DNA from 2 places in the Amycolatopsis sp. NPDC004378 genome. Region 2 is predicted to be linked to the other one. Evidence: riboswitches for the same ligand, from Rfam matches in the RefSeq annotation. Region 2 holds a riboswitch; the other holds the start of a gene.
The links. Region 2 has a riboswitch for thiamine pyrophosphate ahead of thiC (phosphomethylpyrimidine synthase ThiC). Riboswitches for the same ligand answer to the same signal wherever they lie in the genome.
Positions count from the first base shown of each region.

Region 1: linked by a shared signal. The riboswitch ahead of ACWEN0_RS02160 (thiamine ABC transporter substrate-binding protein) and the one ahead of thiC (phosphomethylpyrimidine synthase ThiC) in region 2 are both predicted to bind thiamine pyrophosphate.

Region 1 covers NZ_JBSGDR010000001.1:433,033-439,472, reverse strand. The annotation lists gene ychF (redox-regulated ATPase YchF) at 1-710, shown strand, start outside; gene ACWEN0_RS02175 (hypothetical protein) at 707-1,039, shown strand; gene ACWEN0_RS02170 (hypothetical protein) at 1,279-1,407, opposite strand; gene ACWEN0_RS02165 (4a-hydroxytetrahydrobiopterin dehydratase) at 1,484-1,768, opposite strand; TPP riboswitch at 1,801-1,908, shown strand; gene ACWEN0_RS02160 (thiamine ABC transporter substrate-binding protein) at 1,933-2,982, shown strand; gene ACWEN0_RS02155 (ABC transporter permease) at 3,093-4,649, shown strand; gene ACWEN0_RS02150 (ABC transporter ATP-binding protein) at 4,649-5,656, shown strand; gene ACWEN0_RS02145 (helix-turn-helix transcriptional regulator) at 5,658-6,440, opposite strand, start outside.
Region 2 covers NZ_JBSGDR010000001.1:990,796-997,235, reverse strand. The annotation lists gene ACWEN0_RS04900 (NADP-dependent oxidoreductase) at 1-665, opposite strand, end outside; gene ACWEN0_RS04895 (winged helix-turn-helix transcriptional regulator) at 754-1,149, shown strand; gene thiD (bifunctional hydroxymethylpyrimidine kinase/phosphomethylpyrimidine kinase) at 1,175-1,978, opposite strand; gene thiC (phosphomethylpyrimidine synthase ThiC) at 1,975-3,609, opposite strand; TPP riboswitch at 3,603-3,724, opposite strand; gene ACWEN0_RS04880 (S1C family serine protease) at 3,773-4,684, opposite strand; gene ACWEN0_RS04875 (glycoside hydrolase family 15 protein) at 4,887-6,440, shown strand, end outside.

The sequences.
Region 1 (6,440 bases), 560 kb from region 2:
TCGAGACGATCAACACCGAGCTGATCCTCGCCGACCTGCAGACGCTGGACAAGGCGCTGCCGCGGCTGGAGAAGGAAGCGCGGACGAAGAAGGAGAACAAGCCCGCGCTGGACAACGCCCAGAAGGCGAAGGAGATCCTCGACGCCGGGCGCACGCTCTTCCAGGCGCAGAAGGAAGTCGACTTCGACGCCCTGCGCGAGCTGAGCCTGCTGACGACGAAGCCGTTCCTCTACGTCTTCAACGCGGACGAGTCGGTGCTTACCGACGAAGCCCGCCGCGAGGAGCTGACCAAGCTGGTCGCCCCGGCGGACGCGGTGTTCCTCGACGCGAAGGTCGAGGCGGAGCTGCTGGAGCTGGACGACGAAGAGTCGGTGCGCGAGCTGCTCGAGTCCGTCGGCCAGCCGGAGCCGGGCCTGTACGCGCTGGCCCGCGCGGGCTTCCACACGCTGGGCCTGCAGACGTACCTGACGGCGGGCCCGAAGGAGTCCCGCGCCTGGACGATCCCCCAGGGCGCAACGGCCCCGCAGGCGGCGGGCGTCATCCACACGGACTTTGAGCGCGGCTTCATCAAGGCGGAAATCGTCTCGTACGACGACCTGATGGAGGCCGGCTCGATGGCGGCGGCCCGAGCGGCGGGCAAGGTCCGCATGGAGGGCAAGGACTACGTCATGGCCGACGGCGACGTGGTGGAGTTCCGCTTCAACGTATGACGCGGCCGTTGTCGCCGGCCGAGCGAGCCGTGCTGGACCACCTGCTCGCCGGCGAGTTCCCCGGCGCGCCGCGGCTGCGTGCCCAGCTGCCCACGGCGCGGGTCACCGGAACCTGCGCCTGTGGGTGCCCGACGATCGACTTCGTGGTGGACCCGGCCCTGCCCGCGGCCGACCTCGACGGCCGGGTGGTGGTGGAGGCCGACGCACCCGACGGCGGCATCATCGTGTTCGCCGAGGAAGGGCGGCTGTCGGGACTCGAGTACTGGTCCGTGCGTGACGACGTCCCAGCGGAGTTCCCGCCGCCGGAGCAGATCCAGCGAGCCGGGTAGCGACAGCCACTCCGACGAGTACGCCGCCGCACTGGAAGCCAGGGCGACGGCGCTCGATCGGCGGGTCCGGCTCAGCCGAGGATGCCCATCAGGGCGATCGTGATCAGCACCACCGCGGGGGCGAGGGCGTTGATCCAGGCGCGCTGGGCGGGGGTGAGGGCGGCGGTGCTGTTCATGGCGTTTCCTTGGGCCGAAAACCGATGCTTCCGCCCTGCTCAGCGCGCTGATCATGCCCTTCGTTAGCGGCTGTGATCGAACTCACCGGCATCCGGGTGACGACGGCCGCGGGCGGTGAACCAGAGCACGCCGCCGGCCGCTGCCACCATCGCCGCGAATGCCGCCGTGCCCACCACGATCGCCTGCGTCATGATCCGTCTCTCCTAGCAAAGGTCGTTTACCGAGAGACGTCGAAATCGCGAAAAAGTGCACCCAGAGTTACCGAAGTCACACCGAGTCGAGCACCGAGTCGATCTCGGCCGCCAGCGAGAAGTCCTTCGCCGTCAGGCCGCCCGCCGAATGCGTCGAGAGCCGGAACGTCAGCGTGCGCCAGCGGATGTCGATGTCCGGATGGTGGTCGGCCTGCTCGGCCAGCACCGCCACGCGGTCCACCACCTCGATCGCCTGCGGGAACGAGGCGAGCTCCACCTCGCGGGAGATCACCGCTCCCGACCTGGTCCAGCCCGTGCCCAGGCGTTCGTCGGCCTCGGAGTCGCTCAAGATTTCCGTCATGTCTCCATGGTCTTACGTCCTGGACTACGCTGCACGGTTGCCACGGGAGTCCGGCCGGTGCCGGGCTGAGAGGCGGGTATCCGCGACCGTTCGCACCTGACCGGATCATGCCGGCGTAGGGAGGGCTTCACCCCTCTTCGTCCGGTGAAGTGCAGGAGGGGTAGATGAAACGCAGGGCTGCGCGCGCCGCGACGGCCGTTGTCGTCGTGGGGGCCGTCACCGCGGGGTGCTCGCTGTCGAGCGGCGACGGCGGCACCCAGCAGACGCCCACCGTCACCCTCGTGACGCACGATTCCTTCCTGGCGCCGCAGGAGGTGCTCGACGCCTTCCAGAAGCAGTCGGGCATCAAGATCTCCGTGCTCAAGCAGGGCGACGCCGGTTCGCTGACCAACAAGCTCGTGCTGACCAAGGCCAACCCCATCGGGGACGTCGCGTACGGCGTCGACTCGACCTTCGCCTCGCGCGCGCTCAAGGAGGGCGTCTTCGACGCCTACACCAGCCCCGAGGCCGACCGCGGGCCGCAGCGCTACGCCGTCGACCCCGAGCACCGGCTCTCCGCGGTCGACGTCGGCGACGTCTGCGTCAACGTCGACACGAACTACTTCACGAGCAAGGGCATCCCGGCGCCCGGGACCTACGACGACCTCGCCGACCCGAAGTACAAGGACCTGCTGGTCGCGGAGGACCCGGCGACGGCGTCCCCGGGGCTCGCGTTCCTGCTCGGCACGATCGCGAAGTACGGCGAGGCCGGCTGGAAGGACTACTGGAGCAAGCTGAAGGCCAACGGGGTCAAGGTCGTCAGCGGCTGGGAAGAGGCCTACACCAAGGACTTCTCCGGCTCGGCGGGCAAGGGGCCGCGCCCGATCGTCGTCTCGTACGCGTCTTCGCCCGCCGCCGAGGTCGGTGACGACGGCAAGCCGCGCACCAAGGCGCTGCTCGACACCTGCTACCGGCAGGTCGAGTACGCCGGCGTGCTGGCGAACGGCAAGCAGACCGACAGCGCGCGCAAGGTCGTGGACTTCCTGCTCTCGCAGCAGTTCCAGACGACCGTCGCGGCGAACATGTACGTCTACCCGGCGCGGCAGGACGTCGAGCTGCCCGCGGGCTGGGCGCAGGTCGCGCCGCTGCCGCAGAAGCCGCAGACGCTGCCCGCGGACCAGGTCCAAGCCGGGCGCGAGAAGTGGATCGGCGAATGGCGCACGCTCGTGCAGTGACATCCGAGGCCTCGCCTCGGGCCGGGGGTTCCGCCGCCCGGAACCCCCGAAAACCACCGGTCCTGGCCCCGCCCAGGACCGCTCGAGGGGTCGGCCTGGCGCTGCTCGGCCTGGCCCCGATCGGGTTCCTGGTGGTGTTCTTCGCCTGGCCGGTGCTCGCGATCATCGGCCGCGGGTTCGCCGCGGGCGGTCTCGACACCGTCCTCGGCGACGTGCGCACCTGGCAGCTGGCCGGCTTCACCGTGGCGACGGCGGCCGCGTCGACGGTCGTCGCCGTGGTCGCCGGGCTGCCCGTGGCGTTCCTGCTGGCCCGGGTGAAGCTGCCCGGCGTCGGTCTTGCGCGGACGCTGGTGCTCGTTCCGTTCGTGCTGCCGACCGTGGTCGTCGGCCTGGCGTTCCGGGCGCTCTGGCCGGACGGCGGCGTGCTGCCGATCGTGCTGGCCAACGCCTTCTTCAACGTCGCCGTCGTCGCGCGGACCGTGGCCGGGCTGTGGGCCCGGCTGGACCCGCGGACAACCGACGCCGCCCGCGCGCTCGGCGCGTCGCCGTGGCGGGCCTTCCGGTCGGTGACGCTGCCCGCGCTGGCCCCCGCGATCGCGTCCGCCGCGGCCGTCGTGTTCCTGTTCTGCGCCACCAGTTTCGGCGTCGTGCTCATCCTCGGTGGCGCGAAGTACCGGACTCTCGAGACCGAGATCTACCTGCGGACCGTCGACCTCCTGGACCTTTCGGGCGCGGCGGCGCTTTCGCTGATCCAGTTCGCGGCCGTGGTCGCCGCGCTGGTGCTCGGCGGCCTGGCGCGACGGCGCAAGGACGGCGCCCGGACCGGGTCCGGCCGGGTGCGACGACCCCGCCGCGGGGAGTGGTGGGTCATCGGCGCCGCGGGCGTGGTGCTCGCACTGCTGCTGACGCCGATCGTGGCGCTGCTCGCCGAATCGGTGTCCGCCGGGAACGGCTGGAGCCTGGCCGGTTATCGAGCGTTGACCACCACCGGAGAGAAGGGCGCGCTGCAGGTTTCCGGCTGGGACGCCGCGGTCAACTCGCTCAAGGTGGCGATCGACGCGACGCTGCTCGCGATGGTCGTCGGCGTGCTCGCGTCCGTCGTGCTGGTGGCGCTGCGGCGCTCGCCGGCGAAGGCCGCGCGCGGGCTCGGCGAGACGATGGACGCCGTGCTGATGCTGCCGCTCGGGGTGTCCGCGGTGACCGTCGGGTTCGGCTACCTGGTGACGCTCGACGCGCTGCCCGGCGACCTCCGGACGTCGCCCTACCTCGTGCCGCTGGCCCAGGCGCTGGTGATCATCCCGCTGATCGTGCGGATGGTGCTGCCGGTGCTGCGCTCGGTCGACGTCCGGTTGCGGCAGGCCGCGTCGACGCTCGGCGCGAGCCCGCTTCGGGTCTGGCGCGAGATCGACCTGCCGCTGACGCTGCGTCCACTGGTCGCGGCGGCCGGGTTCGGGTTCGTCGTGGCACTCGGCGAGTTCGGCGCCACCAGCTTCCTCGCCCGGCCGGCCGCGCCGACGCTGCCGGTCGCGATCGCGTCGCTGATGGGACGCCCCGGCGAGCTGAACAACCAGATGGCGTACGCCGCGTGCGCGGTGCTGATGCTCGTGACGGTGCTGGCCGTCGCGCTGATCGACCGGCTCGGACGCGGCCGGGTGGGAGAGTTCTGATGGCGCTGTCGGTGCGGGACCTGACCGTCCACTACGGATCGTTCGCGGCGGTCCGCGACGTCCGGCTGGACATCGCCGACGGTGAGGTGCTGGCGCTGCTCGGGCCGTCCGGCTCGGGCAAGTCGACGCTGCTGCGCGCGATCACCGGGCTGGAGCCGTCGGCGCGGGGCGCGGTGAGCTGGGACGGCGAAGACCTCGGCGCGGTGCCGGTGCACCGCCGCGGGTTCGGCCTCGTCTTCCAGGACGGCCAGCTGTTCGGCCACCGCGACGTCGCCGCGAACATCGCGTTCGGCCTGCGGATGCACGGCGTGTCACGCGCGCAGTGGGCGGCACGGGTCGCCGAGCTGCTGGCCCTGGTCGGCCTGACGGGCTTCGAAAAGCGCCGGGTGACGGAACTGTCCGGCGGCCAAGCGCAGCGGGTGGCGCTGGCCAGGGCGCTGGCGCCGAAGCCGCGGCTGCTGCTGCTCGACGAGCCACTGTCCGGGTTGGACGCCGGCCTGCGCGAGCAGCTGGCCATCGACCTCGCGGACCTGTTGCGGCGCAGCAAGATCACGGCCCTGCTCGTGACGCACGACCAGGAGGAGGCGTTCACGCTGGCCGACCGCGTCGCCGTCCTCGACGACGGCGAGGTCCGCCAGGAGGGCGCGGTCCGGCGCGTCTGGCGCAACCCGGCGGACGACGACGTGGCGCGCTTCCTCGGCGTGACGACGTTCGTGGACGGTGTCGTGGCGGGCGGGGTGGCGCACACGCCACTGGGTGACGTCCCGCTCCCGGACGCCGACGACGGCCCGGTGCGGCTCGGCCTGCGCCCGCACGCGCTGCGGGTGGCGGCCGACGGCGTGCCCGGCGAGGTCGTCGCGGCGGTGCACCGGCGCGAGCATGTGCGGCTCGTCGTGCGGCTCGAAGAGTCCACTGTGGACGCCGTCGCCCCGGCGGCGTCCGACCTGCGCGCCGGGGACGCGGTCGAGCTGGAACTCGATCCGGACGGCGTCGCGCTGGTGGGCTGACTCAGCCGGCCCAGTGCGCGAGGAGGTCCAGCGCGGACTCCGACGGGCTGCCGGGGTCCGCGGTGAACGTGATCAGCCGCTGCCCCGAGAAGTCCGGCAGCTCGAAGTTCTCGAACCGCAGCGTCAGCTCGCCCGCGACCGGGTGGCGGAACCGCTTGCGCCCGTGCGTGCGCTGCTGCACCACCCGGCCCGACCACAACGTCCGGAACGTCTCGCTCCGCAGGGTCAGCTCGCCGACGAGCGTCGCGAGTGCCTTGTCCGTCGCGTACTTCGCGGCGACGAGCCGCAGCTGGCCGACGGTCGCGCGGGCGACGTCGGGCCAGTCCGGGAACACCTCGCGGCTCGCCGGGTCGAGCAGGCAGAACCGGGCGAGGTTGCGGGCCGGCGTCGCCGCGAAGTCGAAGAACAGCTGTGCGGACAACGGGTTCCACGCCAGGACGTCGAGCCGGTGGTCGAAGACGAGCGCGGGGACGCGGTCCAGCTTCGCCAGCAGGTCCGCGAGCTCGGGCCGCACCCGGCGGGCCGACGGCGGCCGGGCGGGCCGGGCCGCGGCGAGGTCGTACAGGTGCGCGCGTTCGACGTCGTCCAGCCGCAGGGTCCGGGCCAGCGCGTCGAGGACCTCGGGGGACGGGCCGCGCGCCCGGCCCTGCTCCAGCCGGACGTAGTACTCGACGCTGATCCCGGCGAGCTGCGCGACCTCCTCGCGCCGCAGGCCGCTCACCCGCCGCCGGGGGCCGGTGAGGATGCCGCTGTCGGCCGGCGTCGCGGCTTCCCGGCGCGACTT
Region 2 (6,440 bases):
ATCGCGGGCAGCCAGCGCAGGTCGCTCTCCTCGCCGACGAGTCCGAAGTAGACGTCCACATCGGACGTCGTCGCTTCCGGGTCGTGGTAGTCGATCGGCTCGTCGACGCCGAGTTCGCGCAGGAAGCCGTGCTTGCCCGCACTGGCCGTGCCGATCACGTAGGCGCCGCGCGCCTTGGCGATCTGGACGGCGAGGTGGCCGACCCCGCCCGCGGCGGCGTCGACGAACACGCGCTGTCCCTCCCGGACGTTCGCGACGTCGACCAGGCCCTGCCAGGCGGTGAGCCCGGCCAGCGGCAGCGCGGCGGCCTCGGCGAACGACAGCGCGGCGGGCTTGCGCACGAAGTGCCGCGAGGGCGCGGTGACGTACTCCGCGTAGGCGCCGGCCGGGCGCGGGAACCACGGCATGCCGAGGACTTCGTCACCCTCCCGGACACCGGTCGCGCCGAAGCCGGCCTCCTCGACGACCCCGGCGACGTCCCAGCCGACGGTGAACGGCGGCTCACCGAGGAACCCGCCGCCGGCCCGCACCTTCCAGTCGACGGGGTTGATGCCGGCGGCCTTCACCCGCACCAGGACCTCCGTCGGCCCGGGTTCCGGCCGCGGTGCTTCGGTGACGCTCAGCACCTCCGGCCCGCCGAGTGCCTGCTGGGTCACGATGCGCATCTCCACACTCCTTCTCTTCGGGTTCTCCTATACTCGGAGCGTTCGTCACTTTTCGCTAGAAGGCACTTCCGAGTGAAGTAGGTACCTGATGGAAACCACCTGTGACCAGGACGGACCCTGGGACGTCTATCTCCGGAGCTGTCCCTGCCGGGACGTGCTGGACCTGCTGGCCAACAAGTGGACGGCGCTGATGCTGGGCGCGCTGGCCCGCGGCCCGCACCGGTTCGGCGAACTGCGCCGCGCCGTCGACGGCATCAGCCAGAAGATGCTGACGCAGAACCTCCGCCAGCTGGAACGCGATGGTTTCCTCACGCGCACCGTGTACCCGACAACGCCGCCGACAGTCGAATACGCGCTGACGGACATGGGCGCGGAGGTGGGCGCGCACCTGATCGCGCTGAGCGCGTGGTCCCAGGCGAACTTCGACCGCATCCGCGCGGCCCGCGAGACCTACGACGGCCGGGAGCTGCAGCCGGTCCGCTGATGGCTCGCGGCGTGTCGCCGGACGCTCACGACGACTGCGGCAGGACCCAGAACGGGGAGACCGGGCCGACGCCTGCGCCCAGGGGGTAGGCCTCCGCCACGCAGCGCTCGATGAACTTCTTGCCCGCCGCCACCGCGTCCGGTACGGAGGCGCCCTTCGCCAGCGACGACGTGATCGCCGACGCCAGGGTGTCGCCGCCGCCGTGGGTGTTTTCCGTCTCGTAGCGGGGGCCGCTCAGCGAGATGAATTCGCGGCCGTCGGAAAGCAGGTCGACGCACTCGGCCGTGCCTTCCATGTGGCCGCCCTTGACCAAGACCCACCGGGAGCCGAAGCCCAGCAGGGCCTCGGCGGCAGCGCGCTGGGAGGCCGGGTCGACGACGGAAACGCCGGTCAGCAGCCGGACCTCGTCCAGGTTCGGCGTGATCAAGGTCGCGCGGGGGAACAGCTCCGTGCGGATCGCCTCCAGGGCGTCCTCGCGCAGCAGGGCGTGCCCGGTCATCGACGCCGCCACCGGGTCGACCACGAACGGGCCGACCTCGACCTCGTCCAGGGTTTTCGCCACCGCGCGGATGATCTCGGCCGAAGCCAGCATCCCGGTCTTGGCCGCGTTGACGCCCATGTCGGACGCCACCGCCTTGATCTGCGCGGTGACGACGTCGGCGGGGATCTCCGTGAAGCCTTGCACGCCCAGGGAGTTCTGCACGGTGACCGCGGTCAGCGCGACGAGCCCGTGGACGCCGTGCGCGAAGAACGTCCTCAGGTCCGCCTGGATGCCCGCACCACCGCCGGAGTCGGATCCGGCGATGGTGAGGGCGGTGGGCGGTGTCACGGCTGCACCACGGGCAGGTAGACCTTGCCGCCGGACTCGGTGAACTCCGCCGACTTCGAAGCCATCCCGGCCTCGATGGCTTCCACAGTGGACAGACCGTGTTCCTCGGCGTACTTGCGGACGTCCTGCGTGATCCGCATCGAGCAGAACTTCGGACCGCACATCGAGCAGAAGTGCGCGGTCTTGGCCGGCTCGGCGGGCAGCGTCTCGTCGTGGAACGACCGCGCGGTGTCGGGGTCCAGCGACAGGTTGAACTGGTCGTTCCAGCGGAACTCGAAGCGGGCCTTCGACAGCTCGTCGTCCCACTCCTGCGCGTACTTGTGCCCCTTGGCCAGGTCGGCTGCGTGCGCGGCGATCTTGTACGTGATCACGCCGGTCTTGACGTCGTCGCGGTTCGGCAGGCCCAGGTGCTCCTTCGGCGTGACGTAGCACAGCATCGCCGTGCCGTACCAGCCGATCTGGGCCGCGCCGATGGCCGACGTGATGTGGTCGTACGCCGGCGCGATGTCCGTCGCGAGTGGCCCGAGCGTGTAGAAAGGTGCCTCGCCGCAGAGCTTCTCTTCCAGTTCGACGTTCTCCTTGATCTTGTGCATCGGCACGTGGCCGGGGCCTTCGATCATCACCTGGACGTCGTGCGACCGCGCGATGTGCGTCAGCTCGCCGAGGGTTTCCAGCTCGGCGAACTGGGCGCGGTCGTTGGCGTCGGCGATCGAGCCGGGACGCAGGCCGTCGCCGAGGGAGAACGTGACGTCGTACTGCCGCAGGATTTCGCAGAGCTCTTCGAAGTGGGTGTACAAAAAGGACTCTTGGTGGTGCGCCAGGCACCACGCGGCCATGATCGACCCGCCGCGGCTGACGATCCCGGTGACGCGCCGCGCGGTCAGCGGGATGTAGCGCAGCAGCACACCGGCGTGCACCGTGACGTAGTCGACGCCCTGTTCGCACTGCTCGACGATGGTGTCGCGGTAGATCTCCCACGACAGCTTTTCCGGTTCCCCGTCGACCTTTTCCAGGGCCTGGTAGATCGGCACCGTGCCGACCGGGACCGGCGAGTTGCGGATGATCCACTCGCGCGTCTCGTGGATCCGCTTGCCCGTCGAAAGGTCCATGATCGTGTCGGCACCCCAGCGGGTCGCCCACACCATCTTGTCGACCTCTTCCTCGACCGACGACCAGACGGCCGAGTTGCCCATGTTGGCGTTGATCTTCACCAGGAAGTTCTTGCCGATGATCATCGGCTCGGACTCGGGGTGCCTGCGGTTGACCGGGATCACCGCGCGCCCGCTCGCGACCTCGTCGCGCACGAACTCCGGCGCAACCCGTTCGCGGGCGGCGATGTACTCCATCTCCCGCGTGATGACACCCTGTTTCGCCCACCCGAGCTGGGTGTTGTGCTCCCGGCCGTCGGCCCACCCGGCGCGCAGCCGGTGCAGTCCACTGTGGACGTCGATCGACACGTCAGGGTCGGTGTACGGGCCCGAGGTGTCGTAGACGTCGAAGTGCTCGCCGTTGGACAGATCGATCCGGCGCGCCGGAACCCGCAATCCGGATTCGGTCTGGTGGTACGTCTTGTGCGATCCGGTGATCGGACCCGTGGTGACGGAGACGTGCTTGTTTTCCAGCGTCGTCAACGACTTTCACTCCCTACGCCGGCATTACCCGGTCAGGTTCATGCGGTCGGTGACGCCTGCCCGAAGCAAGTCACCCTCTCAGCCCGCCATGGCGCGAGCTCCCGCGTTGGTGTTGTGCCCCCGACCATGCCACGCCGGGAGCGCATACTCAAGTCCGCTCACCTCACCCGACCAACTCGGCGGGGGTCGCGTACACGTCGACCATGGCTCCGTTGCGCAGCACGGTGATCGGCAGTGCGGTGCCGATCACCTCCGCGAACAGCTGCCGCTGGATGCCCTGGGCGTCCGAGATGCGGGCGCGCCCGACGGTCAGGACGAGATCGCCCGCGTGCAGCCCGGCGCGGTCGGCGGGCCCGCCCGCGACCACCTCGTGGACCCGCAGCCCGGCCGCCTGGCCGGTGCGCTCGGCGACGTCGTCCGGCAGCGGCGCGGGCACGCCGACGACACCGAGGTACGCGCGCCGCACCCGGCCCTCGACGACGAGCGTGTCGATGATCCGCCGGGTGGTCGCGTTGATCGGCACGGCGAGCCCGAGCCCGACGCCGGCGACCGCGGTGTTGACGCCGACCACGCGGCCGGCCGAGTCGGCGAGCGCGCCGCCGGAGTTGCCCGGGTTGAGCGCCGCGTCGGTCTGGATGACGTCCTCGATCACGCGGGTGGTGCGCCCCTGCCGCACCGGCAGCGCCCGGCCGAGCGCGCTGACGACACCCGCCGTGACGGTGCCGGAGAACCCGAGCGGGCTCCCGATGGCCACGACGAGCTGCCCGACGACGAGCTGGTCGGCGTCGCCGAGCTGGGCGGCCGACGGCGTCTCGCCACGCGCCCGCAGCACGGCGAGGTCCGACAGCGGATCGGCGCCGACGACGTCGAAGGGAAGTTCGCTGCCGTCGGCGAAGGTCGCGACGCCGCGGCGGTGGTCGCCGACGACGTGGGCGTTGGTGAGCAGGTGGCCGTCGTCGGCGAAGACGACGGCCGAGCCGCCGCCGCGTGCGAGCTGCACCCCGGCGACGTGCGGGGTGACGGTCTTGGCGACGGTGCTGACCGCGCGCGAATAGGCGTCCATCGCCTCGTCCATGGATGCACCTCGATTACACCGTTGCAGGTACTACAAGTGTGCGCCCGAACGAGGTGGGCGCGGGTTCGCTGTCCGTGAACCGCCGACCGGACCAGTGACGGTCAGTGGTTCACCGGTTCGGACCATGCGCCGGTGAAGATTCGGCGGCAGACTCCCAAAGCGCTTCTGTAACGGTGCAGAAGCGATCTTCTGTGGGGTTGATATGCGAAAACTCATGTTCGGCGCCCTCGCCGGGCTGCTGGTCACCGGCCTGATCCCGGCGACCGCGGAGGCCCAGGGTGAGGCTCCCGGTGCTCCCGGAGCCCATCCGAGCTGGCTGCCCGCGAACAAGACCGGCTTCGGCACGGCTCACGACCGCTCGAGCAACGTCTGGTTCACGCTCCAGGGCGGCCAGATGTCCGAGGTGTACTACCCGGACCTGTCGACGCCGAGCGTCCGGTCGGCGAACTTCGTCGTCACGGACGGCCGCAGCTTCGCCGTCGCCGACTACACCGCCAAGTCCCAGCAGGTCCGGCGCGCCGACGCCGACAGCCTGACCTACGAGCAGACCAGTACCGACGACCAGCACCGCTGGCGCCTCACCAAGACCTACGTCACCGACCCGGCCGCCACGACCGTGCTGGTCGACGTCGACTTCCAGTCGCTCACCGGGCGGCCCTACCAGCTCTACGCGGTCGCCGACCCGGACCTCACCAACGACGGCTCCGACGACTCGGCCGCGCGCCAGGGCGACGCCGTCACCGCGCAGGACGCGACGAACGCCGCTGCACTGACCGCGAAGCCCGCTTTCACGAAGACGAGCGTCGGCTACGCGGGCGTGTCCGACGGGAACACACAGCTCACGAAGACCTTCAAGCTCGCGCAGTACGACACCGCCGCCAAGGGCAACGTCGTGCTGACCGGGCAGACGACCGCCGACGGCGTCCGGAACCGGCACGTCACGCTCGCGCTCGGCATGGGCGCGAAGGCCGCCGACGCGGTGAAGAGCGCGCAGGCGTCGCAGCGACGCGGGGTCCGCGACATCACCCGCGCGTACGACCGCGGCTGGGAGCAGTACCTGCGCGGGGTGAGCAAGCCGCCGTCGTCGCTGAAGACCGACGCCGAGCGCGACCTGTACAAGGCGTCGATGCTGACCCTCGCCGCCAGCGAGGACAAGCACCACCCGGGTGCCTTCATCGCGTCGCCGAGCATGCCGTGGCGGTTCGGGAACAACGACCCGGAGTGGTCGCCGTCCGGCACCTACCACCTGGTCTGGCCGCGTGACCTTTACCAGATCGCGACCGGCCTGGCCGCCGGCGGCGACCGGGCCGCGGCGAACCGCGCGGTGTCGTACATGTTCGGCACGCAGCAGCAGGCCGACGGGCACCTGCCGCAGAACAGCCGCGTCGACGGCGTCCCGTACTGGACGTCGGTCCAGCTCGACGAGACCGCGTTCCCGATCGTGCTGGCCCAGCAGCTCGGCCGGACCGATCTGTGGCCCGGCGTGCGCAAGGCCGCCGACTTCATCATCGGGTACCGGGGCCCGAACGGGCAGGCGTCGCCGTACACCCAGCAGGAGCGCTGGGAGGAGCAGGACGGCTGGTCCCCGTCGACCATCGCCTCGGTGATCGCCGGGCTCGTCTGCGCCGCGGACATCGCTTCGCACAACGGCGCGTCCGCCGACGCCGCCCGGTACCTGGCCGCGGCCGACAAGATGAAGGCCGACCTGCCGAAGCAGACGATCACCACGAACGGGCCGCTGTCGAAGGACCCGTAC